DNA from 2 places in the Heliorestis convoluta genome. Region 2 is predicted to be linked to the other one. Evidence: a T-box and tRNA genes for the amino acid it is inferred to sense, from the RefSeq annotation. Region 2 holds a T-box; the other holds one or more tRNA genes.
The links. A T-box is a leader RNA that pairs with one kind of tRNA and senses whether it is charged. The one in region 2 lies ahead of FTV88_RS05115 (valine--tRNA ligase), so its partner is inferred to be a tRNA-Val.

Region 1: it encodes a tRNA-Val, which carries the amino acid that the T-box ahead of FTV88_RS05115 (valine--tRNA ligase) is inferred to sense. The anticodon was not compared.

Annotation. Positions count from the first base shown of each region.
Region 1 covers NZ_CP045875.1:3,028,652-3,044,413, reverse strand. The annotation lists gene FTV88_RS14620 (YutH/CotS family kinase-like spore coat protein) at 1-288, opposite strand, end outside; gene FTV88_RS14615 (CotS family spore coat protein) at 318-1,337, opposite strand; gene FTV88_RS14610 (acyl-CoA dehydratase activase) at 1,549-2,574, opposite strand; gene FTV88_RS14605 (CoA protein activase) at 2,584-3,681, opposite strand; gene FTV88_RS14600 (acyl-CoA dehydratase activase-related protein) at 3,689-4,816, opposite strand; gene FTV88_RS14595 (spore germination protein) at 4,813-6,666, opposite strand; gene spoVAEA (stage V sporulation protein SpoVABEA) at 6,686-7,282, opposite strand; gene spoVAE (stage V sporulation protein AE) at 7,287-7,646, opposite strand; gene spoVAD (stage V sporulation protein AD) at 7,687-8,751, opposite strand; gene FTV88_RS14575 (IS4 family transposase) at 9,765-10,997, shown strand; tRNA gene FTV88_RS14570 (tRNA-Thr) at 11,870-11,945, opposite strand; tRNA gene FTV88_RS14565 (tRNA-Val) at 11,963-12,038, opposite strand; tRNA gene FTV88_RS14560 (tRNA-Glu) at 12,047-12,122, opposite strand; tRNA gene FTV88_RS14555 (tRNA-Lys) at 12,129-12,204, opposite strand; tRNA gene FTV88_RS14550 (tRNA-Cys) at 12,255-12,329, opposite strand; tRNA gene FTV88_RS14545 (tRNA-His) at 12,348-12,423, opposite strand; tRNA gene FTV88_RS14540 (tRNA-Gly) at 12,437-12,510, opposite strand; tRNA gene FTV88_RS14535 (tRNA-Pro) at 12,525-12,601, opposite strand; partial or broken gene FTV88_RS14530 (Rpn family recombination-promoting nuclease/putative transposase) at 12,946-13,434, shown strand; gene FTV88_RS15945 (nucleotidyltransferase domain-containing protein) at 13,377-13,718, shown strand; gene FTV88_RS14520 (HI0074 family nucleotidyltransferase substrate-binding subunit) at 13,682-14,080, shown strand; gene FTV88_RS14515 (PD-(D/E)XK nuclease family transposase) at 14,174-14,683, shown strand; gene FTV88_RS14510 (Rpn family recombination-promoting nuclease/putative transposase) at 14,777-15,724, shown strand.
Region 2 covers NZ_CP045875.1:1,106,070-1,121,831, reverse strand. The annotation lists gene FTV88_RS05165 (S-layer homology domain-containing protein) at 1-682, opposite strand, end outside; gene wecC (UDP-N-acetyl-D-mannosamine dehydrogenase) at 1,076-2,296, shown strand; gene FTV88_RS05155 (glycosyltransferase) at 2,345-3,616, shown strand; gene FTV88_RS05150 (hypothetical protein) at 3,679-4,176, opposite strand; gene FTV88_RS05140 (hypothetical protein) at 4,980-6,539, shown strand; gene FTV88_RS05135 (RpnC/YadD family protein) at 6,583-6,786, opposite strand; gene FTV88_RS05130 (rhodanese-like domain-containing protein) at 7,455-7,823, opposite strand; gene FTV88_RS05125 (Mov34/MPN/PAD-1 family protein) at 7,940-9,025, shown strand; gene meaB (methylmalonyl Co-A mutase-associated GTPase MeaB) at 9,077-10,042, shown strand; T-box leader at 10,102-10,329, shown strand; gene FTV88_RS05115 (valine--tRNA ligase) at 10,370-13,054, shown strand; gene FTV88_RS05110 (bifunctional folylpolyglutamate synthase/dihydrofolate synthase) at 13,072-14,388, shown strand; gene FTV88_RS05105 (redox-sensing transcriptional repressor Rex) at 14,566-15,201, shown strand; gene FTV88_RS05100 (DUF6917 domain-containing protein) at 15,349-15,762, shown strand, end outside.

The sequences.
Region 1 (15,762 bases), 1.3 Mb from region 2:
ATGTATGGGTACGATTTCTTTACTCTGTTTTTCTGGCTCTGCCCAATTTCTCTCTTCTTCTGTTGCAACAACAGCTTTTATCAATGGTTCCGATGATATTACAATCTCTTTTTCTGTAGAAAGTTGCATCGATTCTGTTTTTTTCTTTTTTTCTACTGGTGGTACAGGAAAAGCAATTCTCTCTTCGCTTTTCCGTCTTTTTGTCGATAAGTTCCGAGCTTGCCTTTTTTTCTTAGGATAACGATATCGAGGATCCGTTCCGACGTAGCGACTTTTAACGTGAACCATCTTTTTTCACCTCCTGATCCTTATAATGGCTATGCTCTCTGTTGTTGACGTAATTTTTCAAGGAAAGAATCCCGTTCCACCTCTTCTTCAATGGCTTGCCTAAAAGAACTCAAAAGTTCTTCCGAACGATGACCATCACGATAATAACTTGCTACGACTTTCCAGAACTTGTGAGGAAAGGACAGTAGTGATGCAAGCACGTCTGTTTCTCTTTTATCTAAAGGTCTGATCTCTTCGTAGATGGCCAACATTTCTTTTCCAGTGTCGATATCCCAGCTTTCTCTGCGATCCATTACATGGCGTATAAATCTTGTCAATTCTGCTACGGGCAAATCAGTTCCACAGTTATCCCAGCCTATGATAGCTAGATTGTTATCTTTAGATAGACGTAAATTCTTTTCTGTCCAGTGTCGATGACAGATGGAGCCTTTTTCACTAGACTCCGTATACAGTTTATCAATATCGCTAGCAATGAGTCGTTCGATGGCTTCTGTACTTTTTTGCTCCATTTTTCTTGCATTTTCTAGGAAAATTTCATCAAAAGCATTGTAGCGACCTCTTTTTTCAACCCGTTGTCTATACTCTTGAAGTTCTCGATTCCGATCCTCCAGGGCTTGTCGATTCATCACTCTATCGACTTCTTCTTGCCGCTCTTTGACATGACCAAGACGATGTAGCAGAGCAAGATTTCTTGTGGCCACTTGTAAATCTCTATCCTGGCAAAAATCAACAGAAGGATAGCTGTACCAGTCTACAAGAATATAGTAGCTACTTCCTTTTCGTACAAAGGGCTCTCCCTGCCTTGTTCGAATATGTCGACTGGTGTGTCGAAAGCCTCGAGCCGCTAGTTGCTCCAAAGCATGATGAACTGCAAAAATTCTATCCCGATCAAGGCTCTTGTAGCGATAAAGCCCTTTCGACCCGCGATCTGTTTCCAGCCTCCAGCCTCTGCCTCTTCGTTCTGTTCTTCCTATTTCATAAGGATATTGCTGTAAAACTTCTTGCTCTTCTTGACCCAAGCTTACGAAGTTCTGATCATTTTCTATCATGGGAATTGCCTCCCTTCTAGTGAACACCGTAGTCCAATGTAGTGCCATACTATGAAAGAGAGTCCCAAGTGTTACTGGTAAGTTATGGTCATAAAAAAACTTAATAGCCCTGCCAGCAAAGGCAGGGCTATTAAGCATAGATGATTGCTTATTCCACTTGATAACTTTTTTTTTGCAAACAACATAAAGGAACCGCTGTCCCCCTGTGTTATTACGAAGGCGTAGTCGCTTCTACTTCCACAGACTTACTCACTTCCGAAAAAGCCGGCAAAGAATTCGTCCATTTCCCACAACGATCGCCCCAACGCGCCAAAATGCTTTCCGACTCTTTCAGTTCAATAATTTCACATAGATTCGGACAATCACTGCATTCCCAAGAGTGAGCCCTGAAAGGCTGTTCTGCTACAGTAAATCCTTTGAAGTTACTGTTACCACCTCTTTGAACGACAGCTTCTGACGCTAAAAGTGCCGCTCCAACAGCACCCATAACTTTATGGTATTTCGGTACTTTTACAACGTGACCGAGCTCTTTTTCAAAAGCTTTGCACATCCCAATGTTGGCAGCTACACCACCTTGGAAGACAATAGGTGGTTCAATTTTTTTACCTTTTCCCAGGTTATTAAGAAAATTACGAACCAAGGCTTCGCACAGTCCGCCGATAATATCTTCTAGCGAATGACCCATCTGCTGCTTATGAATCATATCTGATTCCGCGAAAACAGAGCATCGACCGGCGATGCGTACAGGATGCTTGGCATCAACAGCCAGTTTGCCAAAGTCTTCAATGGGAATTTGCAAACGTGAGGCTTGCTGGTCTAGAAAGGATCCTGTGCCAGCAGCGCAGACAGTGTTCATCGAAAAGTCAGTAACAACGCCATCTTTCATGATAATAAGCTTTGAATCTTGTCCACCAATTTCTAGAATCGTTCGCACGCCTGGAACAAGTGTACTTGCTGCAACAGCATGGGCTGTGATTTCATTTTTGATCACATCGGCACCAACGACGATCGCGGCAAGGTTGCGAGCCGAGCCTGTAGTCCCCACACCTTGAATTTGATCGTTTTGATACAATTCAGCCAGTTTTTTCATACCTTTGAGCACTGTTTCGAGGGGTCTTCCCTGGGTGCGCAAATAAAGAGCTTCATGAACTTGCCCTTCTTTGTCCACTAGAACAAGATTCGTTGATACGGAACCTACGTCTACGCCAAGGAACAAGGCATCTTTTGCTGTATCCATCGTTCTCTCCTAGATATCGATTTGTCTAATAGCAAGCTTTTTCCGTTCAAGCATATCGATAAAAGCTTCTAACCGGGTGATCAAGCCTGCTTCTCCCGTTTGTTCATCTGTGTAAATTGTAAGAACAGGCAAGCCGTAATCTTTTTCAATGAGCGGCATAATAGATTGGGCTACAATTTCAGGCATACAAGTCAATGGACCTACTTGAATTACACCATCAAAGCCTTTGTGTGCGTATTCGATAGCGCCACCAATTGATTCCTGACCATGGCCACCGACAACACAGCTGAGATAGGGTTTGGCTAGTTTTCGAGTCTCTTTATGACCTTTAACCGATAACAATCCCTTAAAAAGGTGTTCATTGACCCACTCACTGAGATAAAGAGAGCGATCTACTTCTGCTCCAAGATAGCCTAGATGTTTTTCCATATAGCCACTGGCCGTTGGTTCAAGAAGAGTGTAGATTTCTCCTACCATTCCAATTTTTACGACTTTTTTGTGCCAGTCCAGCGGAAGTGCTTGCATAGCCTGTATATACTCTTCTTGTTTTTTTCGAACCTCTTTCACTGATCTAGCTTGATCAATTGCTTTGCGTCCTTGCCGATATACTTTATCTACGTCGCCCCGTTGTAATTCTCGACAGCGCAGGCGACTTGCTTCTTTTTCAATGGCATCTAGAGCCAAGCATTTTTCATAAGAAAAACGTATGGCTTTGATCAGTTTCCACCAAGAATTCGAGCCTGTGATCAGGCGAAGACGTTTGAGCAGTTCGCCAATATGTTGATCCGGCGGCTCTAGGACTACCATATTCAATTGGACACCCATATCTTTTAAGATTTCCCGTTGCACCTGGTTGTAATAGCCAAAACGACAAGGGCCAATACCGCCAGCCATAATAACAGTGTCAGCGCCTTTTTCTACGGCTTCAATAAAGTTACCGATGTTCACTTTTAAAGGAAGACAAGCAAACTCCGGTGAATATTGAACGCCAAGAGAAAGGGTTTTTTTGGTAATCGGTGGTGGTGTAATCACTTCATGACCTAGTTCGCTAAGCAATGCTTTCAAGACAATGTCCATGTTACCCATGTGTGGAAATGTTATTTTCATTCTTTGATCACCCACCCATAGCCAGATCAACAGATTCGGTACCATCGGCTGTGGCAACTTTCTGTAGAGATTTTTTTCTCTCAATCAAGTCCAGAAAAGCTTCTAGCCTCGTAACAACGCCCGCCTCTCCTGTATGCTCATCAATGGTTAGGTAAAGCGTCGGTACAGTACCTTCTCGTTTGGCATATCGCTCTACCAATTCCCCAACTAGGCTATCGGGGCCACACCCGAAGGCGGCAACGTATATTAAGCCATCAATTTTTTGCTGAAGAAAGTGTAAAGAACCACCTAATAGCTTTTGTCCAAAAGACCAGAAGAGGCGCTTTTGCATATGCTGCGTCGCTTCCATACTTAATTCCTTGCTAATAGCCATGGGCGTGATTACTTTGATACCTTTTTCTTTGAGCCGTTCTAACAAATTCATGCTAGAGAAGGGATCGAAAATTTGATAAGGATGGCCGATAACAGCAATCACAGGTACTTTACTTTCTTTGGTACGAATTCTTTTCTTTGTATAGTCTCGTGGCACATAGGCATCGAGGAGGCGACCGCTTTTTTCCCATCTCGCTAATGCATCGGGTGGGTATTCACCTGCTTCTACGGCTCTCTCAAAATCATCTTGTGCTTTTTTGCCCCAGTTTAAGGCTTCTTTAATTCTTGCACGACCAAAGCCCAGTCGAAGGGCCACATCAGTAAGAGCCTGTTCCCAACCACCGCCCTGCAAGCGATTGTTGACATCGGTAATGAGTAAAGCCGGATAGTCACCATCGAGTGTAGCTGCTGCACGAATCATATCGGGAAGACCTAAAAACTTTGGACATAGATAGGTCTTTTCTTCGACGCTGATAATGCGAGGTAGAAAAACATAATCTACTTTGCCTGTTAAAGCCCGCACATGACCGTAATATATTTTGACAGGTAAGCATACTTCATCGACGGAAGCGCGAACACCTTGATCGAGGATCTCTTTATTGGTTAAGGGCGATAAAGCGACAGAGCAACCAAGGCTTTCGAAAAAAACGCGCCAATAGGGAAGATATTCGTAGTATCCCAAGGCACGCGGAATTCCAATGGTGATATTCTTACCTGTCGCAGCCTTCATCGGCACTGGCGTTAGAACAGATGTAATTTTCAATGCTCTTCACCTCCGCAGGAATTCTTCTCACTCGTCCAGAGTCCTCTACGTCGAAGGCGCCAACGTAAGCCATTCTTTTGATCATCTCTCCATTTTTTATAGTCTAACCCAGTTTGTCCCTTTTTAATTATGCTCCGAATGAACAAGGGTTTAACCGTCTTTTCTTCCTTTTCTTCCTTTCTTTCTTTTGTTGCCTGGCTTTCTTCAGATGGTATTTCTACTTTTTCTTTGGATGTCTCTGGTTTCTGAGATTTTTCTTCCTTTGCTTGAAGATCCGCTGGTCGTTGTTCCTCTTTTCCTTCTTCAGGCTTACGACCTTCAGCCACTGCTTGCTCATCGCCTGAAGCGCCACCAGCAGCACCGGCATAGGCTTCGGGTAGGCGATCAGAATCAATTGGATCGAGGATGGTCGGTCTCCATCGTTTTGAAGGCATCGGCGCTCGTAGCAGACCAACTGGAATCATTTTGAAATTCATGGGAGCAATTGGCCAGAAATAGGGTTTACCGAATGATTTACTGCGCATCACAAGGGCTAACAGAGCCAAAACGCCAAGGACAAAGCCAATCCAACTGAATAAGGCGACCAAAAGAATTAGAAAAATCCGCACCAGCCGGTTTGTCTGCCCTAGTTCATAAGAAGGTGTTGCAAAAGTTCCTACGGCAGCTAATGCAAGGTAAAGAATAATCTCCGGGTGAAATAAGCCTACGTCTATGGCTACATCGCCAATCATAAAAGCTGCAATAAGACCTAAGGCTGTTGCTAGAGGTGATGGCGTATGAATGGCTGCCATTCGAATCATATCGAGACCCGCTTCAGCAGCAATGACTTGTAAGACCAGTGGAATCTGTCCTTGTTCTTCTGGACCAATAAAAGCGAGAAAAGGTGGTAGCAAGTCTGGATTCAAAGCAAACATGATCCAAAGCGGCAATAGAAAAACGGACGTAAAGACGGCCAAATAGCGTATGATACGCAAGTACAAACCCACAGGCGCATTCTGACGATATTCTTCAGCATGTTCTAAGTGATGAAAATAAGTAGCAGGCGCAATCATGACCGAGGGAGATGTGTCGACCATTATTAAGACATGACCTTCTAGCAGATGCATGGATGAGACATCAGGTCGCTCCGTGTAGCGCACTTGTGGAAAGGGATTCCAGTCACCCCGGGTGATAAATTCTTCAAGGCTTTTTTCACCCATAGGGAGACCATCTACATCAACTTTTTCTATGCGGTCTACTACTTCTTTAACAATGTTGGGATTGGCAATGTCTTCTATATAAGCAACAACCACGTCTGTTTGTGAGCGACGCCCGACTTGCATTAATTTAAAACGCAGACGAGGGTCACGAATGCGGCGACGAATTAAGGCTGTATTACAAACGATGACTTCATTAAAGCCATCGCGGCTACCACGAACGACTCGCTCTGTATCAGGTTCTTCGGGAGAACGAGCTGGAAATTCTCGCGCTTCAATGGCGATGGCTTCTTTTTCACCATCAATCATCAAAATGGAACGACCAGAAAGCAAGTGATAGTAGATCTGTCTTATATTCTTTTCTTTGGAGACTTGCAGGTAATAGAGACGGTGGTCAACTAAGTCGTCAAGATTGAAATCGCCTTTCTTTTCACAATCTTGCTCATACTCATCCAGTGCTCGCATGATTTGAAGTACGTCAAGATCTCGTGTAAAGCCATTGACATAGTACATGGCCATTTTGCGGCCTGCTATTGTCATCACTCGTTTATCAATGTCGAAACCAACACCTACACCAAGTTCACCATCGAACTGTAGTATATTGGTCTCAAGATCAGCTGTAATCTCTTCTTCTTTATATACCGTTTCTTTCATAGATTCTGCCTTATCTCCTCTATTCCATCTTTTCCGCCTGACGAAGAATCTCTTGAAGGGCTTTCGTCGTAATGGGAGCGCCCAATTCTAGACGATCAGCACCTTGCATTTTTCCTAGATCGCCGATGCCGACGATAAAAGGAATGGATAGCTTATTCAGGCTTTCTACCGTATCCCCTTCCAAATAACGATGACCTGGTGCCTCTACATTGCCTTCTTTGTCTACGGGACCTCGAACGACATGTCCCTGGTTATCAATAGACTCATTCACAGTAACGCCAGATACATCTGGTGTTTTTGATGCCACTGCCAAGGCACCAATGATTTCAATCTGTGGATGTTCAACGAGGTATCGTAAGGCCCGTTCTCCTTTTCCGGAACCAACATAACCTTTGTCATCAACCATAACAACAACAGGATCGTGGTGAGACGATAAGATTAGATCAGCCAGTCTTTCACCCTCAATGGGTGTAGGATTGCCAGCAGACTGGCTAATGCAACGGCCTCCAATGCGGTGTGTTGCTATTTCAACGGCTTCTCTTGCTCTTTTATCACCATCGGTTACGACAATGACTCGTCTTTTCTCATTGTGCTGAGATTTTTTTTTCTTTGCCACAAGCTCACCCTTTGGGGTTAAAGATAACGGCCATGGTATAGCCAAAAATTACAGCCGCCGCAATTCCTACAGCTGTCGCTTCTAAGCCACCAGCAAAAGCACCAAGTAACCCTTCCTTTTCTACAGCACTGATAGCACCTTGGGCCAAAGCATGACCAAATCCTGATAATGGAACAGTAGCACCAGCACCGGCCAAATCCACAAGAGGACCGTAGATCCCAAGGGCACTTAATATAGCGCCTCCTGTTACAAAGCCGACTAAAATATGACCAGGTGTAAGGCTCATCGGTGTGAGATCCATCAACAATTGACCGAGCAAGCAGATAAGACCTCCTATGAGAAAGGCGATAAGAATCTTTTCCATAAAAAGCTCAACCTCCTACTGTTCCGATTTTCATCGAAAGCTAAGAAGAGTATGCCGATTCTAAGACAACAGCATGACCAATACCAGGAATCGATTCACCTTGCTGAAAGCTCGTAGAACTAAAAAGAGCACCCGATCCCACAAAAAGAATGCGCCGATAGACACCTTCTTGCATCTTTTTCAACAGGTGTCCTAGTAAAACAGTGGCGGAGCAACCACAACCACTACCTCCGGCGTGGGTATCTTGCTTATTTTGATCAAATATCAAAATGCCACAATCGGTATAGTTTTCACCAGGTTCTAGCCCTTCTTCCCGCAATAATTGTTGTGATACCTTATGACCTACATGGCCTAAATCACCGGATACGATGAGATCATAATCATCCATAGTGCGGTTCAAATCTTGTAAATGCCGTAAGATGGTATGTGTTACGGCCGGTGCCATGGCTGATCCCATGTCAGCAGAATCTTTAACACCGAGATCGATGACTTTGCCGATGGTAGCATGGGTAATAGAAATTCTATTTCTGCTTTTTTTGTCTGACTCAGAGACAACTTCAGGAGAAGCAACAGCAGCAGCCCCTACACCCGTCACAGTCCATTGCGCTGACATAGGTCTTTGAACACCCAGCTCCGTAGGAAAGCGGAATTGTCGCTCCGCAGTTTCATGATGACTCGATGCAGATGCAACAACTCGATGGGCAAAATGGCCATCAACGAGAATTGAAGCAATGATCAACCCTTCTGCCATGGTGCTGCAAGCACCAAAAAGACCGAGAAATGGCAATCCTAATTTACGAGCTGTATAATCGGCGGTGATGTTCTGGTTCAACAAATCTCCGGCTAAAAAAACATCTACATCTTTTTTGGCCCAACCTGCCGCCTTGATCGCTTCTTCAACAGCCACACCCATCATCTTAGCCTCAGCTTTTTCCCAAGAGTTCTCTCCCCAGAGATTGTCTGTAATCACTTGGTGAAAGGAGCCGCTCAAAGGACCTTCATTTTCTATCTTTCCTACGATAGTATAAGCACCGACTACACGCGGCAATGTGTCAAAAGCAATCGTTTGCTCACCCATTTTCTTGCTTGGCTTTACAGCTCCCATGCCTTGTAAAGACCTTGCTATTCCAGAGTCACAGAGGGGACTCATCTCTTCTTTCATCGGAGTCACCATCCTCCACAATCTCGTCTATACCTGCTCCCCCCATGGCCGGTCGGGCAGAACCATAGGTGAAAATAGCTGAAATAGCTGCCAAACGAAATACCCTGTGCCATGTTCGATTACGTTGGGGTTACTTCTTGCAGGGGACTGGTCATCACGCTTTCCTCCGCTCTGGACTGGTCCCACGCTGTTACCGCCAGCAAGCTGGCGACAGCTGAGGTCCCAAGTCCCGCTCCGGAAAGCGTGATGCCCAGTCCCAGAGAGTTTTTGCCGATTGTTACTCCCTTTGACCTTGCTTGGCGAAACTTTCTGCTATATACGCAACTACCTATTGTATTTGCAATGCAATAGGCCGAAACTCAGACTTTATGCGGTATTAGCTCTCCTTTCGGAAACGTTATCCCCCTCTTATAGGTAGGTTATCCACGCGTTACTCACCCGTTCGCCACTAAGTCTTGGAATAGCAAGCTATCCCTTAACTCCGTTCGACTTGCATGTGTTAGGCATGCCGCCAGCGTTCGTCCTGAGCCAGGATCAAACTCTCCAAAAAAGGATGTTTTGGAGTTCGCTGCGCCATAAATGGCGTCAGCAGTGAACTTCCTTTGCATTCCTTATATATGGGTGAGCCTGATAAAGCTCTTAATTGACTTAATTTAGTACATTTTGCTTTGCCTTTTTAAGAGAACCAATTTAGAGCGAGAACGAAGGTTTTCGCACTGTAGCAGTTTATCTCCTAAGCGGCTCAGCAAATTGTCAGAATTGTTTCTGAATTGTTGTGGGGTACGTCCCAGTAGCCTTGCACGAGTAGGAAAAGATTACTTTTATTCAAAATAAAGTAAAAAAGAGCTGTTTTCAAAAAAACTCTTTACAAAATGAAAAAAACTCCTATTGTAGAAAGAGTAGACCTTGTTCGGTTCCCAACACCAACAAGTCTTTCTACAAAGGAGTTCCAAAAATTGAATAACATAAGTATAAAACAGAAAATGGTCATACGTCAATGCTTATCGATGCTTCCCATGGAACAGTACAAATGCCCTTTGTTAAATTATGAATATGATAAACTTGATACCGATGGACTTATTAAAATTTTTGTTGCTGCTCAGCTTGATGGCTGGCGATCTTACACAGAAATAGAGAAAAGATTGAAGGCCAATCCTGAACTTTGTAAAGTATTTGGAATAGAAACGTTTAGTGGCTCTCAATTAAGTCGACGAATTAACGCATTACCTACGGAATTACTTCGAGATTTATATACAATGGTCGTGGAAATGCTTCGAACGCTGACACAACATTCAAAAGGATTATCAAAAAGAATTGGTATACTAAGCATTCTTGATGCCACCCATCTAAAATTACCGGAAAATATATGCGACTGGGCCTATGTTACAAAGGGATGGAATGTAGTAAAAATGCATACTCGACTCATTGTAGCATCGCCAGACACAGCCTATCCGGATAAAATACTGCCTTCTACAGGCAATGTAAGCGACTTTGAAGGTTCAGACGAACTGATAGAAAAAGCTGACGTCACATACGTAATGGATCGGGGCTATGGATGTACAAAAAGAATGGCGAAGTGGCAAAAAGATGACATATCTTTTGTAGTTCGAATCAAAACCCAGTATACATTTAAAGTCTTAGAAGAATATAAACCGACTTGTACGCATGTATCAAAAAGTGCCAAAATAAAATTTAGTACATCAGACGAAGCATTTCGCCTTGTAGAGTTTATCAATGAAAAAGGAAGCATCTATCGTATTGTAACAACACGTTGGGATTTATCAGAAGAAGAAATTATGGACATATATAAAAATCGCTGGATGGTAGAAACATTTTTCAAATGGATAAAACAGAATTTGAAATTGTCCATAATAAGAAGCACAGAACCTCAGGGAATATGGAATCATATGTTTATTGCCCTTATCGCATATGGACTTTCTCTAATTGTAAAATTAAAAATGAAAACGAATAAGACACATCAGCAAGTACTAACCTTGCTACGTGTTTATTTCTATAAAACTTGGGGAGAGTTTATTGAAGAGTTATATAGCAAACCCCAAAAAACATCAAAAGGTAGACAAAAAGTCCCCGATAAAAAGAAGAAGCTAGTTAAATTTCCAGGTACAGTTGCGAAAATAAAAGGGCAAGATAAAAAGCAAAAATATTTAGCCAATATACAAAACAAATAAAAGCAAAAAATGGGAACCAGGGGCTTTGATATGTTATTGGCTTTTTATTAATAAAGAAAAATTTTACAGGGTTAAAAGTAAAGTATTCTCATTTTCTTCTTTAGTTCGTGGTATTGAATCAGACCTATCGTTAGAGAAAAAAAGACCGAAGGGATATCTTCCTTCGGTCGACTTGTATCCAACGAAAAAATCACAGGTTGCTAATAGATTTTTTTGTATTTTTTTACTTTGATGCAAGGCTATTGGGTACGTCCCCCGAACAATTCGCACAACTTCTTGTTTCGCACGCTTGACTTGTTTACAACTGTTTGATTTTCAAGGACCGGTTTGTTTTGCCCTCTTGTTGGGCGGAAATACATAGTATCATGTTTTGCATCGTTTTGTCTACTGGTTCTTTTTGGTAAATCGCGTGTCTATAAAAATTCAACTTTAGTGCCTCTACTACGGATATACCAATGAGAGTAACAATGAAGCGAAAGAAGAGATTCAAAGTCCAAATCTCGCCTTAGCAAGGCAATTTTGTCACTTCACAAACAGGATAACGACCATATTTTTCAGATTGAATGATTTTTCAAGTTTTCATTGAAAGAAAGATTGTTTTACAAGCACATCATGTCCAATCTTGGAACCATGATTTCTGTTGCAACTTTCTCTGTCATCTCGAAGATTTTGTTCGTAAATTCTAACATAATGCAAGCTTATTCTCAGAAAGAGCAAGGTCGACATGACATGAGCATATGAATCAAGAATTTTTTCTTCAAATGCAGGTTGCGCAGGTCTTTCGAGAAGAGGCAATGAATTCACAAAGCTTTTTCTTTTTTGTTTAAAGAAGAAAAAAGACCTTCGTCTTACGAAAGTCTTTACTTTCAAAATGGAGCCAGCGACAGGAATTGAACCCGCAACCTACTGATTACAAGTCAGTTGCTCTACCAATTGAGCTACGCTGGCATTTTTTGTGTTTTTTATGGTGGGCGATGACAGGATCGAACTGCCGACCCCCTGCTTGTAAGGCAGGTGCTCTCCCAGCTGAGCTAATCGCCCAAGAATGTTGGTGACCCGTAGGGGATTCGAACCCCTGTTACCGCCGTGAAAGGGCGGTGTCTTAGACCACTTGACCAACGGGCCATAAAATGGTGATCCATGCTGGACTCGAACCAGCGACACCCTGATTAAAAGTCAGGTGCTCTACCAACTGAGCTAATGGATCGCGTATAGGTAACTTGTATGAGTGGCAGCAGCAGTGTATTGGATTATAAGTGGAGGCGGCACCCAGATTCGAACTGGGGGATAAAGGTTTTGCAGACCTCTGCCTTACCACTTGGCTATGCCGCCTTGATAAAGGCCTTTAGATGGGGTGGCTGATGGGACTTGAACCCACGAGTGCCGGAGCCACAATCCGGTGCGTTAACCACTTCGCCACAGCCACCATAGCAAAATAATGGAGCGGGTGATGGGAATCGAACCCACGTAGCTAGCTTGGAAGGCTAGAGCTTTACCATTAAGCTACACCCGCATTTTTAAGAGAAATGGTCGGGGTGACACGATTTGAACGTGCGGCCTCCTGCTCCCAAGGCAGGCGCTCCACCAAACTGAGCTACACCCCGATTCTTCTATGGCGGAGAAAGAGGGATTCGAACCCTCGAGACGGTTTTGCCGCCTACACGATTCCAATCGTGCGCCTGAATTTTCTAAAAACTTATTTTATTTAGAAATAAACGCTCTTAGCATAAAATATTAAAATAAAGAATAGTTTTTCTCAAATAAATCAAACAATCAAGCAATAAGTAAAAAACAGATTTCAAGAATCTGGAAATAGACTAACAAAAATACTCTTTTAGACTACAGACTATGGGAACACCAAAGAAATCAATTTCAATTATATGGAAACAAATGCTTCGATATGCTATAATAGTCACAAAAACGTAGTAAACCTTCGACACAGAAACTACAAGTACTAGACAGAGAAATCGACCCTAGCTTTTTATTTGATCGAGGAGCCAGGCTCGATGTGTTAGCCAAGACGGAGACTGGAACACTAATGAACATAGAAGTCCAAGTCGCCAACCAATACAACATAGACAAGCGAACCCTGTACTACTGGGCTGGCCTTTACTATGGTCAACTAACCCGTGGCCAACCTTTTAGCAAGCTGCGAAAAACCGTGTACCTGGTGAATGTAATAGGATTTAACTGGTTTTCCGATGAAAATCGCTATCACCACAGATTACATATTCGAGAAGACGAAACAGAGCAACTACTAAACGATGACCTAAGACACTCGGAGGTATCTCCATGGACAAATATATCGTACTCAAAGGAAAAAACCCAATCGAACGAAGAAAAGAATGGCGACCATTTAAAGCGAAGGGCTATCGAATTATGGACGAAGATGGCTCTAGAGTTTGGCAGGAACAAGAAGGAATCCGACGAAAAGTGCTCGCAGCTTTTCAAGGGCACGACATCGATCTTTTTTTATTTGGCTCACGAGCAGCAGGAGAATCTCGTGCCAATTCTGATTATGACATTGGCTATTATTCCGATAACCCTATTGCTCCTAATCTAATAGTAACGTTAAAAGAAGAGTTAGAAGAATTGCCCATTCCTGCGAAAGTGGAGCTAGTAGATTTTCAAAAAGTAACACAAAAATTTATTGAAATCGCCATCCACAAGAATAAGGTGATAGTATGGAAACAAAAAGAGAAGAACTCACTATTCACATAGAAGTATTAAAGCGAGCTTTAGCTACGCTGGAAGAAGTTTTACCCATGCCCTACACAGAAATAGTACGTGATGCAACCATACAACGTTTTGAATACACTTTCGAACTTGCTTGGAAACTCTTTCGCAAAGTAGCCAAAATTGAAGGCATCGATGTAGCATCACCACGACAGGCTCTACGAACCATGTACGAACTAAAAATTATCGAAGACATAGACGTCTGGTTCGAATTCTTAGAAGATCGCAATCGTACATCACATACCTATAACAGAATCACTGCCGAACAAGTATTTGAAAGTGCCCAGCGAATGCCAAGCATACTGCAACAGTCACTTCAGAAAATTGAACAAAAATACACAAGTTAAAATTGCTCGAGCTGGGCAAGCCTGCCAAGGTAGCCTTACCCAGCCAAGGGGTCGTAACCAGTAGCCTTGCACGAGTAGCAAAAGACAGCTTTTATTCAAAATAATTCAAAAAGGAAAAATCATTTACAAAGATTAAAAAACCTAAAACGAAAGCCCCAAAACAAACTAGAAGCATGGCTGATGTACCTAAATAACCTAGAAGAAGAATTGGAGGAAATAGCCATGGAGAACCCAGCCATAAAAAAAGCAGTTACCATAGAACAAGCCTTCATGAAAAGCAAGATCGAACGCAGAATCTACGAGCTAAGAGAAAAGGCAGTCCGCGACGAGGTTTCCGCCTTAGCTGGAGCTAGAGCAGAAGGTGAGGCGAAAGGAAAGGCGGAAGGCAAAGCAGAAGGTAAAGCGGAAGGTAAAGCGGAAGGTAAGGCAGAAGGAATACAAGACTCACTATGCAATTACTTGGAAGCAAGGTTCGGAAAGTCATCACTTGAACTGCAACAAAAGGTGAGAAACATAGAAGATGTAAACGAACTGAACCGAATATCGAAAAAGATTTATTCAATAAATACACTGGAAGAGATAAGGGAGCTTATCCTTCAATAAGAAGTCTGCGATCAAGTTGGGGAAGCCTGAAACATTGTCAAAGAATAAATAGTCCCCTCCTACAATAGGAAGAGGATTAAAGCAGGTGGCAAAATGACAAAACAAAGAAGCAACCTAAAAGAAATCAAAGCAATCAACCGGATCAACGACTACGCCTTCAAAAGAATATTCGGCTCCGAAGAAGGCAAAGAAGTACTCATCAACTTTCTCAACGCAGTCCTAAAACTTCCACAAGAGCAAGAAATAAAAAGCATAGAACTACTAGACAGAGAAATCGAACCAACCTACTTACTAGATCGAGGAGCTAGACTCGATGTACTAGCAAAGACAGAAAAGGGAACCCTGATCAACATAGAAGTACAAGTAGGCAATCAGTACAACATAGACAAACGAACCCTCTACTACTGGTCCGGCCTTTATCATGGTCAACTCACCCGTGGTCAACCATTTAAAGAACTACGCAAAACAGTAACCATAAACATAATAGCCTTCAACTGGTTTACCGACGAAAGCCGCTATCACCGCAGATTCCGCATCCGAGAAGACGAAACAGGAGAAGTACTGAACGACGACCTAGAAATCCACTTTCTCGAACTAGAAAAAGCCAAAAAACTAAAAGAAAAACCACAAAACACCTTAGAAGCATGGCTTATGTACCTAAACAATCTCGAAGGAGAAGAATTGGAGGAAATAGCCATGGAGAACCCAGCCATAAAAAAAGCAGTTACCATAGAACAAGCCTTCATGAAAAGCAACATCGAACGAAGAATCTACGAACTAAGAGAAAAAGCAGTCCGCGACGAAATATCCGCATTAGCCGGAGCGAAAGAAGAAGGGAAAGCTGAGGGAAAGGCAGAAGGGAAAGCTGAGGGAAAGGTAGAAGGAAGAGCTGAGGGGAAGGCAGAAGGCCGTCAGGAAACCTTGCGAGAAAAAACCATAGCCGCCCTAAAAGCCGGCCTCGAAGTCAATCTCGTATCTCAGATCATGGGATTAGACATAGTAGAAGTACAAAAACTAAAAGAAGATTTGAACAAATCATAACAACAAAAACAAAAGGCACTTACCGGAAGACCCCGGCA
Region 2 (15,762 bases):
GGTTGAGTGTGCCTGCTTCGAAGAGTTTTACGGTGGCATTGGCTATGTTAATGGTTCCGCTAATGCCTACTTCTGGTCTGGGTTCTACAGGTGTATTCATGGCTTTGTCCAATAAGACGGCGGCTTCAGCGCGGTTGATGGGCCTTTGGGGTTGGAAGGTGCCATCGGGGTAGCCGGTCATGATGCCTTTGGCGGTGATGGCGGCAATGCTGGCTCTTGACCAGTTCTCGATTTGGTTGCTGTCTGTGAAGGTGATGCCGGTTGTGGTGGTTTGAAGTTGTAGGACTTTGGCGATGAGTACGGCGGCTTCTTCACGAGTGATGGAGTTGTCGGGACGGAAGGTTCCGTCGGGGTAGCCGGAGATGTAGCCGGCAGCTTGGCCTGAGGCGATTTGGCTGTAGTGCCAGTCCGTTGTTTTGACGTCTTGGAAGTTGGCCTGGGCGTTGGGGTTGTGTTTGTTAAATGATTTGTTCACCAGGGTTGTGAATTCTGCGCGGGTGATGCTGTGATCGGGTCGATAGGTGCTGTCAGGGTAACCGCTGATCACGTTCTGGTTGACCATCTTGGTAATCCATGGTTCGGCCCAGTGTCCTTTGATGTCACTGAAGTTGGCGGCGAATGCTGCTGTTGTGGTTCCGATGACCAGGCAAAGGATCAGCATTGCTTTGAAAAGTTTTTTCATGGGGGTTGTCGTCACACCTTTCCTTTGTTTACAATGCTTGGCATTGCTCTAGTCTTGTTGGATGTTGCGTGTAGAGCAAGTATTGTGTATGTGGTTTTTGTCTTGTGTTGGTCTGTTTTTGGTGCTATCACCTCCTTCCGATTTCGCTTTTGTTGCCTTTGTTATTGTTGCGTCTTTTTTTGCTATTCAAAGGATATGTATTCCCTTTTGATCTTTTTTTTCCTTCTTTATGGATATTTTGTTGCTGCTATTTCTTTTTGGTGGGGTGGGTTTTTATGATCTGTATTTTCTGAATTTTGTGAATTGTTGTGGGGTACGACCCCGAAAACAGGAGTTGATGTTTTTTTGTCGAATTTTTTGTTAACTGTTATTTTGTAAAGGTCGAGGTGCTGTATGGAGAAGGTTTGTGTGGTTGGGCTTGGTTATATTGGGTTGCCCACGGCGAGTTTGTTAGCGACGAAGGGTTTTCGTGTTCATGGTGTTGATGTGAATGCGCAGGCTGTGGAGACGATTAATCGTGGTGAGATCCATATTTATGAGCCTGATCTGGATGTTTTGGTGAAGTCGGCTGTCCATAGTGGGAATTTGAAGGCTTCGATGGATCCGGAAGAGGCTGATGTTTTTGTTCTGGCGGTGCCGACGCCGTTTAAGGAGGGGCATGTGCCTGATCTTTCTTATATTGAGGCGGCGACGCGTGCTATTTCTTCCTATATAAAGGCGGGAGATTTGGTTATTTTGGAGTCGACCAGTCCTGTGGGAACGACAGAGGCGATTGCTCAGTGGTTGCGGGAGTTGCGGCCTGATCTGAAGGTGCCGGGGCAGGTGTATCTGGCGCATTGTCCGGAGCGGGTGTTGCCGGGGCAGATTTTGCGGGAGTTGATTGATAACGACCGGATTGTGGGCGGCATTGATCTGGCTTCGGCGGAGCGGGCTTGTCTTTTTTATCAGTCTTTTGTGAAGGGGCAGATTCTGCTGACGTCGGCTCGGACGGCGGAGTTGGCGAAGTTGACGGAGAATGCGTTTCGTGATGTGAATATTGCTTTTGCCAATGAGCTTTCGTTGATTTGCGAGCGTTTGGATGTGAATGTGTGGGAATTGATTGATCTGGCCAATCGCCATCCGCGGGTGAGTATTTTGCAGCCGGGACCTGGGGTGGGTGGTCATTGTATTGCAGTGGATCCTTGGTTTATTGTGGATTCGGCGCCGGAGGAGGCGCGGTTGATTCGGACGGCTCGGTATGTGAATGATGGGAAGCCTTTTCATGTGTTGCGTAAGATTAAGGAGAAGGCGGAGCGTTTTCGCCGACCGGTGATTGCGCTGTTGGGGCTTTCTTTTAAGGCTGATATTGATGATTTGCGGGAGAGTCCGGCTTTGGAGATTGTGCGTCATCTGGCTTCTGACGAGGTGGGCGAGCTTTATGTGGTGGAGCCTCATATTGCGGCGTTGCCGGCTTCGTTGGCTTGTTATGATGGTGTGCATTTTGCGGATATGAGGCAGGCGATTCAGGCTGCTGATATTGTGGTGCTTTTGGTAAATCATCGGGCTTTTGCTTTTGTGGATCGGGAGATTTTGAAGGAGAAGATTGTGATTGATACGCGGGGGATCTGGCGGTAGTACCGTCCCTTTGTGTGTTATTTTTCGGGAAAATGAGGTTGTTGTTTGATGCGTGTTATTGTTGTTAGTTATTTTTATTATCCCGAGAATACGCCTCGGTCTTTTCATGCACAGGGGATTGTGCAGGGGCTTTTGGATCAGGGGCATGGGGTGGATCTGGTGATTCCTCGTCTTGAGAATGCGGACTTGCCGCATCAAGGGGATGATCGGGTTCAGGTGCATGCTGTGAAGGCTGGCTATTTTTTTCATCGGACGAAGCGGGTTAAGGATGTGGAGACGCGGGTTTTGATTGATTATTCTTTGCTGCGTTCGGTGATGAAGTGGGGCCATCATTATTTTATCTGGCCTGATCGGACGGTGGAGTGGGCGATTAATGCCTATCGATACATAGTGGCTGAGGGTTTGGCGGCTCGTGCTTCGGCGATGGTGACGAATGGGTTGCCTTTGTCGCCTCATGTGACGGGTTTTTTGGTGAAGCGGAAGGCGCCTCAGTTGCTTTGGGTTGCTGATTATAGTGATCCTTTTTCGAATAATCCTCATTTTGAGAATCGCTTTTATGATGGGCCTTTGGAGCGGTTGATGCTTTCGAAGGTCGATCGGGTTGTGATTCCTACGGAGAAGGCGACGCCTTGTTATGTTGATCTGGGCGTTCCTGCGGAGCGCGTTGTGGTGATTCCTCAGCTTTTTGCGCAGCCGAAGGATGGGGCTGCGGCTGTGACGAGTGCTGCTGTTGCTGAGTCTGCGGCTGGTGATAGTGTAGTCGATGATGGGTCTCGTCATAGGTATGTTGTCGATTCTTCAAAGATCAATTTGCTTTATGCGGGCGAGTTGTATGCCGATATTCGGAATCCGACGGAGTTTGTTCATGGTTTGGTGGAGGCGGCGAAGCAGTTTCCGCAGTTGTGTTTTCATTATTTTGGCAATGCTGGTGCTATGATGGATTATATTGAGGGTGCTGGTTATGCTGTTGATGATGTGCCGATTCGGGTGAATCATTTCCGGCCTCGTGATGAGGTTTTGGCTGTGATGAAGGAGATGGATTTACTTGTGAATCTGAGTAATTTGTCGTCGACGCAGGTGCCGAGTAAGATTATTGATTATCTCCATGCTTGTAAGCCTGTTTTGAATGTGGGACCGGTGATTTATGATCGTTTTTTGAATGCGCCTTATGAACGTTCTGTGATCGCCCAGGTTCTGATGGATTTTGTGGAGCTGCGCCTGGGTGGTGTTTTTGATTTTGATTATGGTGATTTGAAGGCTTTGTATGATTTTGAGGCCAATGCAGCTCGATATGTGCAAGTGATTGAAGGACAGTTGTGAAAAAAAGACTAGCGGCTTGTGGGTGCTTGTGCTCCACTGGCCGCTAGTCTTTTTGGGCTTTGTTATGCGCCTAGGTTGATTTCTTGGCGTATTTCTTTGATTTCGGCTTCGTGCTTGAAGGATTGGTAGGTCAGTTCTTTGAGTACGAGGTTCATTTCGTTTTGTTTTTTGTTAAGGCTTTCTTGTTTGTCGTTGATGATGTTAAGTAGGGTGATGACGTTTTCTTCTTGGCTCCGTTCGAGGCGTTTTTGGCCTTGTTCTAGGCGGGCTTGTCCTTCTTTGAGGCTGGTCATGTCTGCTTCTAGGCTGTCCATTCTGGATTCTAGATGCTCCATTCTGGATTCTAGGTGCTCCATTCTGGATTCTAGATGCTCCATTCTGGATTCTAGACGAGCTTGGCCTTCTTTTAATACGGATAGGTCTGCTTCTACGATGTCCATTCTTGTTGCGAGGTTGTCGACTTTCGCTTCTATCTTGTCCATTCTTGCTTCTAAGCGGGCTTGTCCTTCTTTGAGGCCTTGTAGTTCGTTGAGGATTTGTCGTAAGATTGCGTCGCTCATATTTTGTATTTCCTCCTTTCTTCTCTTCTTGCTTTTGCTTCTATTGCTTCATATTGTTTCCATCTGGGTTGATTATAGCATGCTTTGTGTTGAAATGGAATATTTGTTTTTGAAAAGTTTATTCTCTTTTTTGACTCTTATATTATGGTGGTATGGGCTTATTATAGCTCATAGTAGAAGTGCTTCGTTCTTGCAAATCATGGAATTGGTTGTGGGCCCATGTGTGTCCTGCTGTCTTGTCGATTTTTGTAGTATCTGCGAATCCCTGTGTTTTTTTTGGAGGATTTGGATCTTTTTTGTCGTATTTTATCTACTATAGCTTTTTTGGCGAACATTAGATCTATTCTCTTTGTTGTTATATTGTTTTTAGTGTTATTGCAGGGCATCTTGGAATCGCTTGATTTGTGGAGTGGGTATTTTTTATGAAGAATAGAAAAAAAGTGCTTTTTGTTTTGCTTGTGTCTTTCTTTTTGATTGGTTTTTTGGTTACTTTTGTTACTTTGGATAGAGGGCAGGGGTTCGGGCAGTCAGGTTGTGTTGCTTCATTTTTCTGAAGATGAAAGTGTTACTTCTTCTGAGGGTTTGTCTGGTACGGTATTGGGTGGTTTGTCTGATTCTTTCGCTGGTACTTTTTTGGGTAGTTTTTTTGATGTGAATACTTCTGAAGCGTCACCGCTGGGCTTGACTGTTACTTTGTCGGTTGCGAGTGATGATTTTGTGCTGCGCAAAAAGGGTTGGAGCTTTTTTGATGGTTTTGGTCGGGTTGATGGGGTTGATAGCAATGGGTTGAATGAGCCGATGGCTTGGGTGAATTGGCTGAATTTGTGGGAAGTGGTACTTCCGGTGCTTTGGGTGCTGGGGGTAGTTCTTTTTTTATTGATACGCAGGTTTTTGAGGTTTATCAGCGACAAGGTTGGAAGAAGGTTTTTTGGGGTGAATTGTTGCTTGATGTTGGTTTTTTGGAGTTGACGGAGGATTGGTATTATTTTCTTTGTTATAAGCCTGTGCAGTCTTCAGATGTGCTTTTGCCTGTGACGTTGACGGTTCGTTCTTTGTCGGAGGCGCTTTGGCTTGGCCATTATGCTTATGAGGAGTGGGATGTGTTAAATCCCGGTTGGCGTCATCGGGAGGAGCTTGTTCGTGAGGAGACGGAGCGGGCTTTGCCACGGAGGAGTCTTTTTGTTGATGGCGTTGATTTTGGTGCTTTTCTGAGTATGGTGTATGTCTATGAGCCTCTTTATTGGGGGGTTCGGAAGGAGCGTTATGATCTGGTGCCTGATCCGATCTATGTGGATCAGGGGGATCGTAAGGTGTTTACTTTTTATTTTCCTCATGCGGTTGGTGTAGAGGTTGAGCAGTGGGGCCTTTTGGGGGAGGCGGGTATGTTTTGGTGGGATGATGTGGGGCAGAATCAGTTGCGTTTTATGGCGAATCTAGATCGGGTTCGTCCTTGGACGCGGGAAGGTGTGCAGGCGATGACGCCGATTTCGTTTGAGCCTGCTACGCCTCGTGGTTTCTGGGTTGCGCCAGATGATCCTGTCGGGAAAAGGGTTCTTATGGAGGGCGAGGAGCGTTTTGCTCGAAATGTGGCTTTTCTGGCTCTGGATGCTGCTTTGAAGCGGCAGCATGAGGAGGGGATTTGGCCTTTGATGCCTCGTTCTGATTGGCTTTATGATCAGTATGGTATGGATGTTTCTTTTTATGATAGTCGTTTTAATCGGGATATGGCGCTTTTTTTGCTTCAGGGGTATCGCCGTTTTGGGGCTGAGCCTTTTCTGGATGGGGCTTTGCGGTATGCTGATTTTTTCTGTAATCATGCGCTTCGTTATCATGAGATTACGGAGCGGGGTGGGTTTTTGGTCTATGATTATTTGGATTTGCGCAGTGGGTCGGGGCGTGAGGCTGCGGTGGGGGCTCTGTTGGATGCTTCGTCGGGGTCTTCGGGGGCGATTCAGGATCCGGCGGAGGCGCCTTGTGCCAGTGATAGTTTACGTGAGCGGCCTGCGTTGCGGGCTTTGTCTCATGTGTCGCTGAATCATCTTTTGTCTGAGATGAATTTTCTTTATGAGGTTTATGAGGTGCGGCCGAAGGCGCTGTATCTTGAGGTGGCGGAGAAGATTCGTTTGGCCGTCCTTGATCGGGCCGGTGCTTGGATTCGTGATGAGGGCGAGGGCGATCTGTGTTATGCTTGGTTGCCTGATGGTTCTTATGGTTTGCTTGATTATGCCTTGCTGACTTTGAGTGATATGCGCTATAGCCAGGCGATTTTTGAGAGGCGCGAGGGGATTGTTGATGAGGAGTTTCAGGTTTTGATTGAGCGACAGGAGGTTTTTTTGCGGGAGAGAGGGTTGTTGTATGAGTAGGTGTGCATCACGTCCTAAAAAAAAGAACCCTTGTTAGGGCTCGTTATGGTTTGTTCAGTTCTTCTTTTAGTTTTTGTACTTCTTTTACGTCTAATCCCATGATTTGGGATACCAGGGTGACATCTAGCCCTGCTTTTAGGGCCGCTTTGGTTTTTTCTCGAACTGTTTCTTCTCGGCCTTTTTGTATGCCTTCTTTCCAGCCTTCTTCGCGACCTTGTTCTCGAATCCATTGTTCAATCTCTGTCATTTTTAACACCTCCATCAATGTCTTTTTTACACTTGTTGAGAGAAAGTTGTCTGTTATGGCTATGATGGCTCCAATTACAAATGTTCGATTTTTGCTGTTGGTAAAAGTTTTTTCTCTATTCTTGTGCTTTTCTACGGTTGCTGTGGTTTTTCTTTCATTGTAGCAGGATTGGTTTTGGTTAGGACAGTTCTAACTTTGTGTCTTTTAATAATCGGTTCTAAGCAGTAAAAGCAGTGATTTTGTCTAACCCCCCATGCCCGGTCGGGCACAACCACTGATGAAAATAACTTTTCCTGATTACGTTGGGGTTACTTCATAGAGGGACCAGGTCATCACGCTTTCCTCCGCTCTGGACTGGTCCCACGCTGTTACCGCCAGCAAGCTACTGATGCGCTGAGGTCCCAAGTCCCGCTGCGGAAAGCGTGATGCCCTGGCCCAGAGGCAGGCGTTATGACTTCCTGGAGAGAGGACTTCAGACCTCAGCCATCGGCAGCTTGCTGCCGCTCATGGCGTGGGATGAGTCCGTTCGGAAGGAATTCATAACGCCTGAACCCACCACAAGGTAGCTATTTTCGTTTTCTAATCGAATAATAACGAACAATCGAATATATTGTTTGTTGTAGATCCTTCGATTAATGGGTAGAGTGCGTCTCTGATCAGAGACGCACTCACGCATAAAAACCATGATGAAAGCTAGCTACATAGGGAAAGTCTTTTTTGATCAATGTACGAACCACTTTTTTGCTGCCTAGCCCCTTCTGATCCATAACAATAATTAACTTATCTTCATACTTTCGCAGTTCTTCTATGCGTTGTGGCAACTCTTTCACAGGGATGTTAATTGCATTTTTTGCTCTTTGTGCTTTATATTCTTCTTTGCTCCGTATATCAAGAATAATGGCGCTTCCCTTTCCCTTTAACAAGGGTGATGCCTGCTCGTTGGTAATGGTAGGCAAATCCCAGCCCATGTAATAGCGTAAAGCAATGTAAACAATAACCAGTGTTCCAGAGACTGTCATAAAAAATTGTAGATCCATTGTTAACCACTCCTCTATATTCTATTGCTTTTCAAAACTTGTCATTGAACGGAGACTATTGGGGGGGATATAATGGAAAATGAATGAAAGATGTCAAAAAAAAGGGGCTGAGCAGGGTGACAGACAAGATTCACATTGATGCGATGACGATAGAGATCACGGAAAAGGTTGCCCTGGAAGTTGCAACGGTGTTGGAGAAAGCAGAATTGGAATATGGGGGTCTTTTACTAGGCAACGTTTTCTTTCAGGAGAAAAAGGGAAATCTTGGAGCTATGGTGAAAGTAGAAGCTTTTTTGCCAGCAAAGGATATTATAGAAGAACAAACGAGCATTCGTTTCACCGATAAGACTTGGGATGATTGGGTTATACAACGCAGAAATTACCCAAGTATGCAAGTCGTTGGTTGGGTACACAGTCATCCTGGCTATGGCATTTTCTTTTCAGGGCAAGACGTAATTAACCAACAATTATACTTCTCCAGACCCTGGAATATTGCCTGGGTCGTTGACCCTAAGCAAGGCTTACAAGGTTTCTTCCATTGGAGATACGATACCATGGTTGAAACAGAAAACTGGCATGTAATGCGTTACGTAGCGCCTCCAAGCTGCAAAAATTCTCCAAAAAGTGATCCTATTTCTCGTTCTGCACGGAAGAGAGAAAATCCTGCTACCACAACGAAAGAGAATGAAATCGCAACGACTGTGGATGCTGTTGAAAAGCTAGAAAAAAATCATTTTGATAATGCAATTGAATATACTGAGGTCCTTTCATCAACAGTGCAGAAAAATGAGGAAAAGGAATGGACTCTTCAACAAGAAGAGCAACCTCAACAAGAGCAACTTCTACAAGGACAACTGCAACAAGAGCAAGAAGCAAGCGATCTTTTGTATGAAGATAAAGCAGAATCTAGCAAGGTCGACGAGAGCACTAAAAGCTATAATACCCTTGAGAGTTGTGCAATCAATGAAAAAGATCAAGAAGCAGTGGTACACAAAATTGATGATCTTGCACAAGATCCTTTGAAGGAAATTCCACCTGAGGCTAGAACTTTTAAGAATAATGGATGGAATCCAAGCTATGATAACTATGATAACAAAGCCAAAAAAGGTTGGAAGCAGGCGGTAAGATTTATTTTTCTCGCTTTGCTTGTCTTTAGCGGTGGCGCCGTCACAGCATTAGGGATCTATGTTCTGTTAAACTAACGTAAGTAAGCCATCGTAGTAAAAACTTAATGATTCGATGGGGGTGACTTTATGGTTGAACAAATTCCGGCATTGCTAGGAGGAGATCGTCGAGTTTTGGCTCGTATGATTACCTATGTAGAAAATGACGGTGAAGGCAAAGAAGCATTGTTACGAGAATTACATCCTTATACAGGGAAAGCTTATGTGATTGGAATAACAGGCTCACCAGGTGCAGGCAAGTCTAGTCTGACCGATCGAATCATTACAGAACTACGCAAGGGAGATTATAAAGTCGGCGTTATCGCTGTTGATCCGACGAGTCCCTTTACAGGTGGCGCCATTTTGGGCGATCGAATTCGCATGAGTGATCATTACCTTGATCAATCCGTATTTATTCGTTCTATGGGAACAAGAGGTAGTCTCGGTGGCTTATCTAGGGCGACCAAAGAAGTCATCAAAGTACTCGATGCGTCCGGTTGTGACTTCATTATTGTAGAGACTGTAGGGGTAGGCCAATCAGAACTAGAGATTATGACAGCAGCAGATTCAACGCTTGTGGTATTAACACCGGGCGCAGGTGATTCTATTCAAGCCATCAAAGCAGGTATTATGGAAATCGCTGATATTTTTGTTGTTAACAAATCCGATCTAGCCGGTGCTGACCGTGTTGTTACAGAAATTGAAGTCATGCTTGATTTAGGTGGTTACAAAAAAGGTGATCAGTCTTGGCGTCCTCCTGTAGCGAAGACCGTTTCAATCAATGGCAAGGGTGTCGATGAGCTCGTACAAAAGGTAAAAGCCCACCGACAACATTTGGAAAAAAGCGGAAGACTAGATCAAGAGCGGCAGCGTCGTTTAAAAGCTGAAGTAAGTGAAATCATAGAAGAGAGAATCAAAGAAATGATTCGACAACAACTCGGTCGAAGTGGACAATGGAACGATTTACTCGAAGAAGTTGTTGCTAGAAAGATCGATCCCTATACAGTCGCAAGCCAGATTATAAAGGAAGAGTTATGGAAAAGGTCTACACCTTGACAAAAGAGGTTAACCTTTCTAACATAGTAAAGAGCAGATATTTTGTAGGACAAGCATAGGATAATTCGATGATAAGGAGGAGTACACCGCCTTCGCCCTTTAGAGAGGCAGCCCTTGGCTGAAAGGTTGCTGGGTAAATCGGTGGAAGTCGCCTTAGAGTGCTTTACCATAGCCGGCTGGGAACCGTTATCATCCCTCAAGTGCCATTGTTTGGGCTCACTTTCTTTCAGAGCTCTCTACGTAAACAATGGAACAAAGGTGGTACCGCGGAGCACTCCGTCCTTTGGGATGGGGGTGCTCTTTTTATTTTTTTTAGGAGGTTTCAGGGTGAGTGAAGTAAATCAACTAGGTTTGTCCAAAACCTACGATCCCCAACAAGTTGAAGAAAAATGGTATCAAAGATGGATGGAACAAGGATATTTTCAAGCTGATGTAGAGGCAGAAGGAGAACCTTTTTCCGTTGTCATGCCACCACCAAATGTGACAGGTTCACTCCACTTGGGACATGCTTTAGATAATACTTTACAAGATATTCTGGTGCGCTGGAAAAGAATGAGTGGGTACAATGTGCTCTGGATACCCGGTACTGACCATGCAGGCATTGCAACGCAAGCAAAAGTTGAAGAAGCTCTGGCCAAAGAAGGCCTTAACAAGTACGAGCTAGGTCGAGAAGCTTTCTTAGAGCGCGTCTGGGATTGGAAGCACCAGTATGGCCATCGGATTACATCGCAATTAAAAAAGCTAGGAACCTCCTGTGACTGGAGCCGAGAACGCTTTACCATGGATGAAGGTTGTTCCCGTGCTGTACAAGAAGTATTTATTCAACTTTTTGAAAAAGACTTGATCTATCGTGGCAATCGAATCATTAATTGGTGTCCCAAATGCCAGACAACCATTTCCGATATTGAAGTGGAGCATCAAGAAAAAGGCGGGCAGCTCTGGCATATTCGCTATCCCATAGAAGGTGAAGAAGGTTATGTTGTCGTAGCCACCACTCGACCTGAGACGATGCTAGGAGATACAGCTGTGGCTGTACACCCTGCCGATGAACGGTATCAACATCTGATAGGGAAAAATGTTATTCTACCTATCCTCAACAAAGCCATTCCAGTGATTGCTGATGAATATGTTGATCCTGCTTTTGGTACGGGTGTTGTTAAAATTACACCAGCCCATGATCCCAATGACTTTGAAATGGGTCTTCGCCATCATCTTCCCCAAGTAACGGTGATGACAAAAGAAGCGATTATGAATGAGCTAGCCGGACCTTATGAAGGGATGGAGCGTTATAGCTGTCGCAAAAAGCTGGTAGCTGATCTAGACGAAACAGGTTTTTTGGAGAAAATCAATGACCATGTTCATGCCGTTGGACAATGTTATCGTTGTGACACTGTCGTAGAACCGATGGTATCACCCCAGTGGTTTGTCAAGATGAAGCCCTTGGCAGAACCAGCCATGGAAGTGGTACGACAAGGTCAACTGAACTTTGTGCCTGATCGTTTTACAAAGGTTTATTTAGGTTGGCTGGAAAACATACGAGATTGGTGTATTTCTCGCCAGCTCTGGTGGGGTCACCGTATTCCTGTGTGGTACTGTGATGATTGTGACTACATTTACTGTGGTTTGGCGGAAAATGTACCAGGACATTGCCCAAAATGTGGAGCTGAAAAGGAAAAGTTAAACCAAGATCCAGACGTTTTAGATACCTGGTTCTCTTCGGCTCTCTGGCCCTTTTCTACGCTAGGGTGGCCAGAAGAGAAGGCAGAATTAAAGAAGTATTACCCCACTTCTGTTCTCGTAACGGGTCGAGATATTATCTTCTTCTGGGTCGCTCGTATGGTCTTCATGGGCTTAGAGTTCCAAAAAGATGTACCTTTTCGAGATGTCTTTATTCATGGACTCATTCTAGATAGCCAGGGCAGAAAAATGTCTAAGTCCTTAGGCAATGGTGTCGATCCGATTGAAGTGATTGAGCAATATGGCGCTGATACACTTCGGTTTATGCTTGTCACAGGCAATACACCAGGGAACGATATACGCTTTCATTTTGAGCGGTTGGAAGGAACGCGTAACTTTGCCAACAAGATCTGGAACGCCTCTCGCTTTGCTTTAATGCATTTGCAGGATTATGAAGGGCACCAACCTTGGGGCGAATTAACCTTGGCAGATCGCTGGATTTTGTCTCGCTATAATCAAGTCGTAGACGCTGTCACAAAAGCACTAGAAAACTATGACATTGGTGAAGGCGCGCGCCTCTTATACGAATTCTTATGGAATGAGTTTTGTGACTGGTATATTGAGCTTGTCAAGCCAAGGCTCTATGGCAAAGACAGCACAGTCTCCGATGTCACTGCTTCCAGAAAAACAGCACAAAAAGTCCTACGTCATGTACTCAGTGGCACCTTGCAATTGCTCCACCCCTACATGCCTTTCTTAACGGAAGAAATCTGGCAACAGCTTCCTCATCATGGTGAAACCATTATGCGTTCACCATGGCCCCAGGTTGAACCAGAAAAAGTGGATCGATTGGCAGAAGAAGAAATGGCTTTGCTGATGGACGTGATTCGAAGTGCTCGGAATTTACGTGCTGAAATGAATGTACCGCCTGGAAAAAAAGCAGAATTGATCTTGCAAGTTGGTGACAAAAGATCTCTGAAGATTTTACAAGAAGGAAAATCCTATCTTGCCAATCTGAGCACAGCTTCTGACGTAACTATCAGCGCGGATACTTCTGTTAAGCCAGAAGGCGCTGTAACTGCCATTGTTCACAACATTGAAGTTTACCTACCTCTAAAAGATCTTATTGATAGTAAGAAAGAGGTAGAAAGGTTGCAGAAAGAGCTGGCCACAACAGAAAAGGAGTTGCAACGTCTTCGAGGCAAGCTAGGTAATGCTTCTTTCGTGGCCAAAGCACCAGCAGAAGTAGTAGAAAAAGAGCGAGAAAAAGAAAGGGAAGGAGAAAATAAAAAGGTGGCTTTACAAGAGCGAATTGACGCCTTGATCAAGCTATGATGACTTACGAAGAGGCTTTGCATTATTTACAAGATCTGACCAAATTCGGCATTAACCCAGGCTTAGGGCGCATTCAAGAACTATTACATCGTCTTGGTCAGCCTCAACAGAGAAAAAAGCCTCAATTTATTCATATTGGTGGTACCAACGGCAAAGGCTCTACGGCTGTCATAATTGCAAAAGTACTAGAAGAAGCAGGCTATCGCGTAGGTCTTTTTACATCACCACACCTTCATTGCTATACCGAAAGAACACAGATCAATGGGACAGCAATCTTAAAAGATCAAGTCGCCCATCTGATTGGCCTCTTAAAAGGTCCTATTGAAAGCATGGTAGCAGAAGGTTATGATCATCCTACAGAGTTTGAGGTATGGACAGCCCTTTCTTTTCTCTACTTTACAAGAGAAGAAGTAGATATTGTTGTTCTTGAAGTTGGTATGGGCGGTGCCATTGATTCGACCAACGTAATTACGCCCCTATTGTCGGTCATTACAAATGTAACGCTTGATCATATGGACTACCTGGGTACGACGGTGGAAGAAATCGCACAAGTGAAAGCAGGCATCATCAAAGAGGCAGTGCCTGTGGTAACAGCCAGTGAAGATCCACTGGTCCTTACGGTTATACAAGAAAGAGCCAAAGCCAAGTCCGCACCAGTTGTACAAGTGGTGCGGCATGGCCCGAAGATGGCCACTGCCCAGTGGGTGCAATGGGATGGAGTAAGGGACCAGAAAAAAGTGATGGTGGAGGGGCGCCTGCAATCGTACGGCCCCCTTAAAGTACCGCTACAAGGTCATCATCAACAACAAAATCTGGCGACAGCCATTGCTGCTCTAGAAGTAGCGAAGGAACAAGGGTATGAATGGACGGAAAAGCAACTTTCTCGTGCCTTAGAAAAGACAACCTGGCCAGGAAGACAAGAAAAGATCGGAAAAATACTTTTAGATGGTGCTCATAATGAAGGAGGTGCCTCTTCCCTCGCACGAACGCTTCAAGAAGAGTACAAAGGCATCAAAAAGATTTTAATTCTTGCTCTTTTAGCCGACAAAGCCCGAGAGAAAATTGTTGCTTTACTAGCACCAGAAGTTGACGAAATCATCATCACGCAGGTAAACCATACAAGAGCTGGAGACTGGAAAAGCGTAGAAGAGGTAGCCAGTCCTTATGGCAAACCCTTGCAAATGATTGCATGCATTCAGGATGCTTTACAAGCAGGTCAACAAGCAGTAGAAAAGTATGAAGATAAAGGGATGAAAGCCATCGTTGTTGTAACGGGTTCACTTTATATGATTGCAGAAGCTCGAAAAGAATTGACCAATCATAAAGATTTATAAGATTTTTCAATAACAAATTGGTCTTCACCATCTTCTTTTTTACGTTTATAATAGAAAGAGTAAGTTTCTACGCACGATCTATTCTTCTTTTTCCTTTAGGAGCCAGGTAACAAAAGAATTGTGATTGCAATGTGCAAAATAATTATCGATTTACCTTTATGAAAAGAGGGGGAGCCATTGAAATCTTACAAGATACCTGAAGCTACCATTGCTAGACTTTCCGTCTATTCACGTTTTTTAAGTCAGGTAGAAGTACAAGGTCTTGAACTTATATCATCGGGAGAAATTGCGGAAGGTTCTGGTGTTAGTCCAGCACACGTGCGCAAAGACCTTGCTTATTTTGGCGAGTTCGGTACTCGGGGTGTTGGTTACAATGTAAAAGAATTGCATAAGCACATCTTGAAAATTTTAGGATTAGATGAGAAATGGAAGGTCGTACTTGTAGGAGTCGGACACTTAGGTGCTGCTTTGGCTATGTACCGAGGTTTTAGAGATCGTAAGTTTGACATGGTCGCTCTATTTGATGTTGATCCCAATAAAGTAGGCAAAGTCTATGAAGGAATTGCTGTAAGTCCTTTTGAACAACTTGAAAAGGTGATCAAAGAAAACAATGTAGACATCGGTATTATAACAACGCCTGCTTCGGAAGCTCAGAAAGTTACTGATATTTTTGTACAAGCAGGTGTTAAAGCAATATTAAACTTTGCACCCTGTGTGCTTACAGTGCCCTATCATATTGAGTTACGAAATGTGGATCTTGCTGTTAATTTAGAAGTACTTACATTTAATATTGCGAGTAAGCAGAAAAAGTAAGTACATAGCTATCCAATCCATAAGATGAAGAAAAGAAGCCTTGAAATGGTATTTCGGGCTTCTTTTTCTATTTTTTGGAATTATCATTAATCATTAAAAAGGTCTTAAAGTAGAGAAACTAAGGGCAAAAGAGAAAGGGGGGAAAACATGACTGTATCCGATCCTTACTCTAAAGGCATGCTAAAAGTGCACCCTTACGCGAAAAAGAAAGATGTCGTTGGTGAGCTCGTAGCTATTTTGGATGGTCGACTGGAACAACGAGGCTTACAACTGATCAAGCCTATTTCTCGAGCTCTGGCTGTCAATGAAATTCATGAAATAATAATAACGGACGAAGAGGAAGCAGGACCGGGAAAGATCGTGAATCGCATTGCCTACCTTGCTTTTTTTGAAGTAAAAGGACCAGGCGTGGTTGTTACAGGCGATCCAGTGTACCTGAAAGGAAAGCATCTTGGTTATATTGCTGGCTTTGATGAGACCCATATGCCCAATCACATCAATATGGTGATTTACTCGAAAGAGCGGCTTACTGGTATCCAACAAGGTGCTGAGATTGGTCAA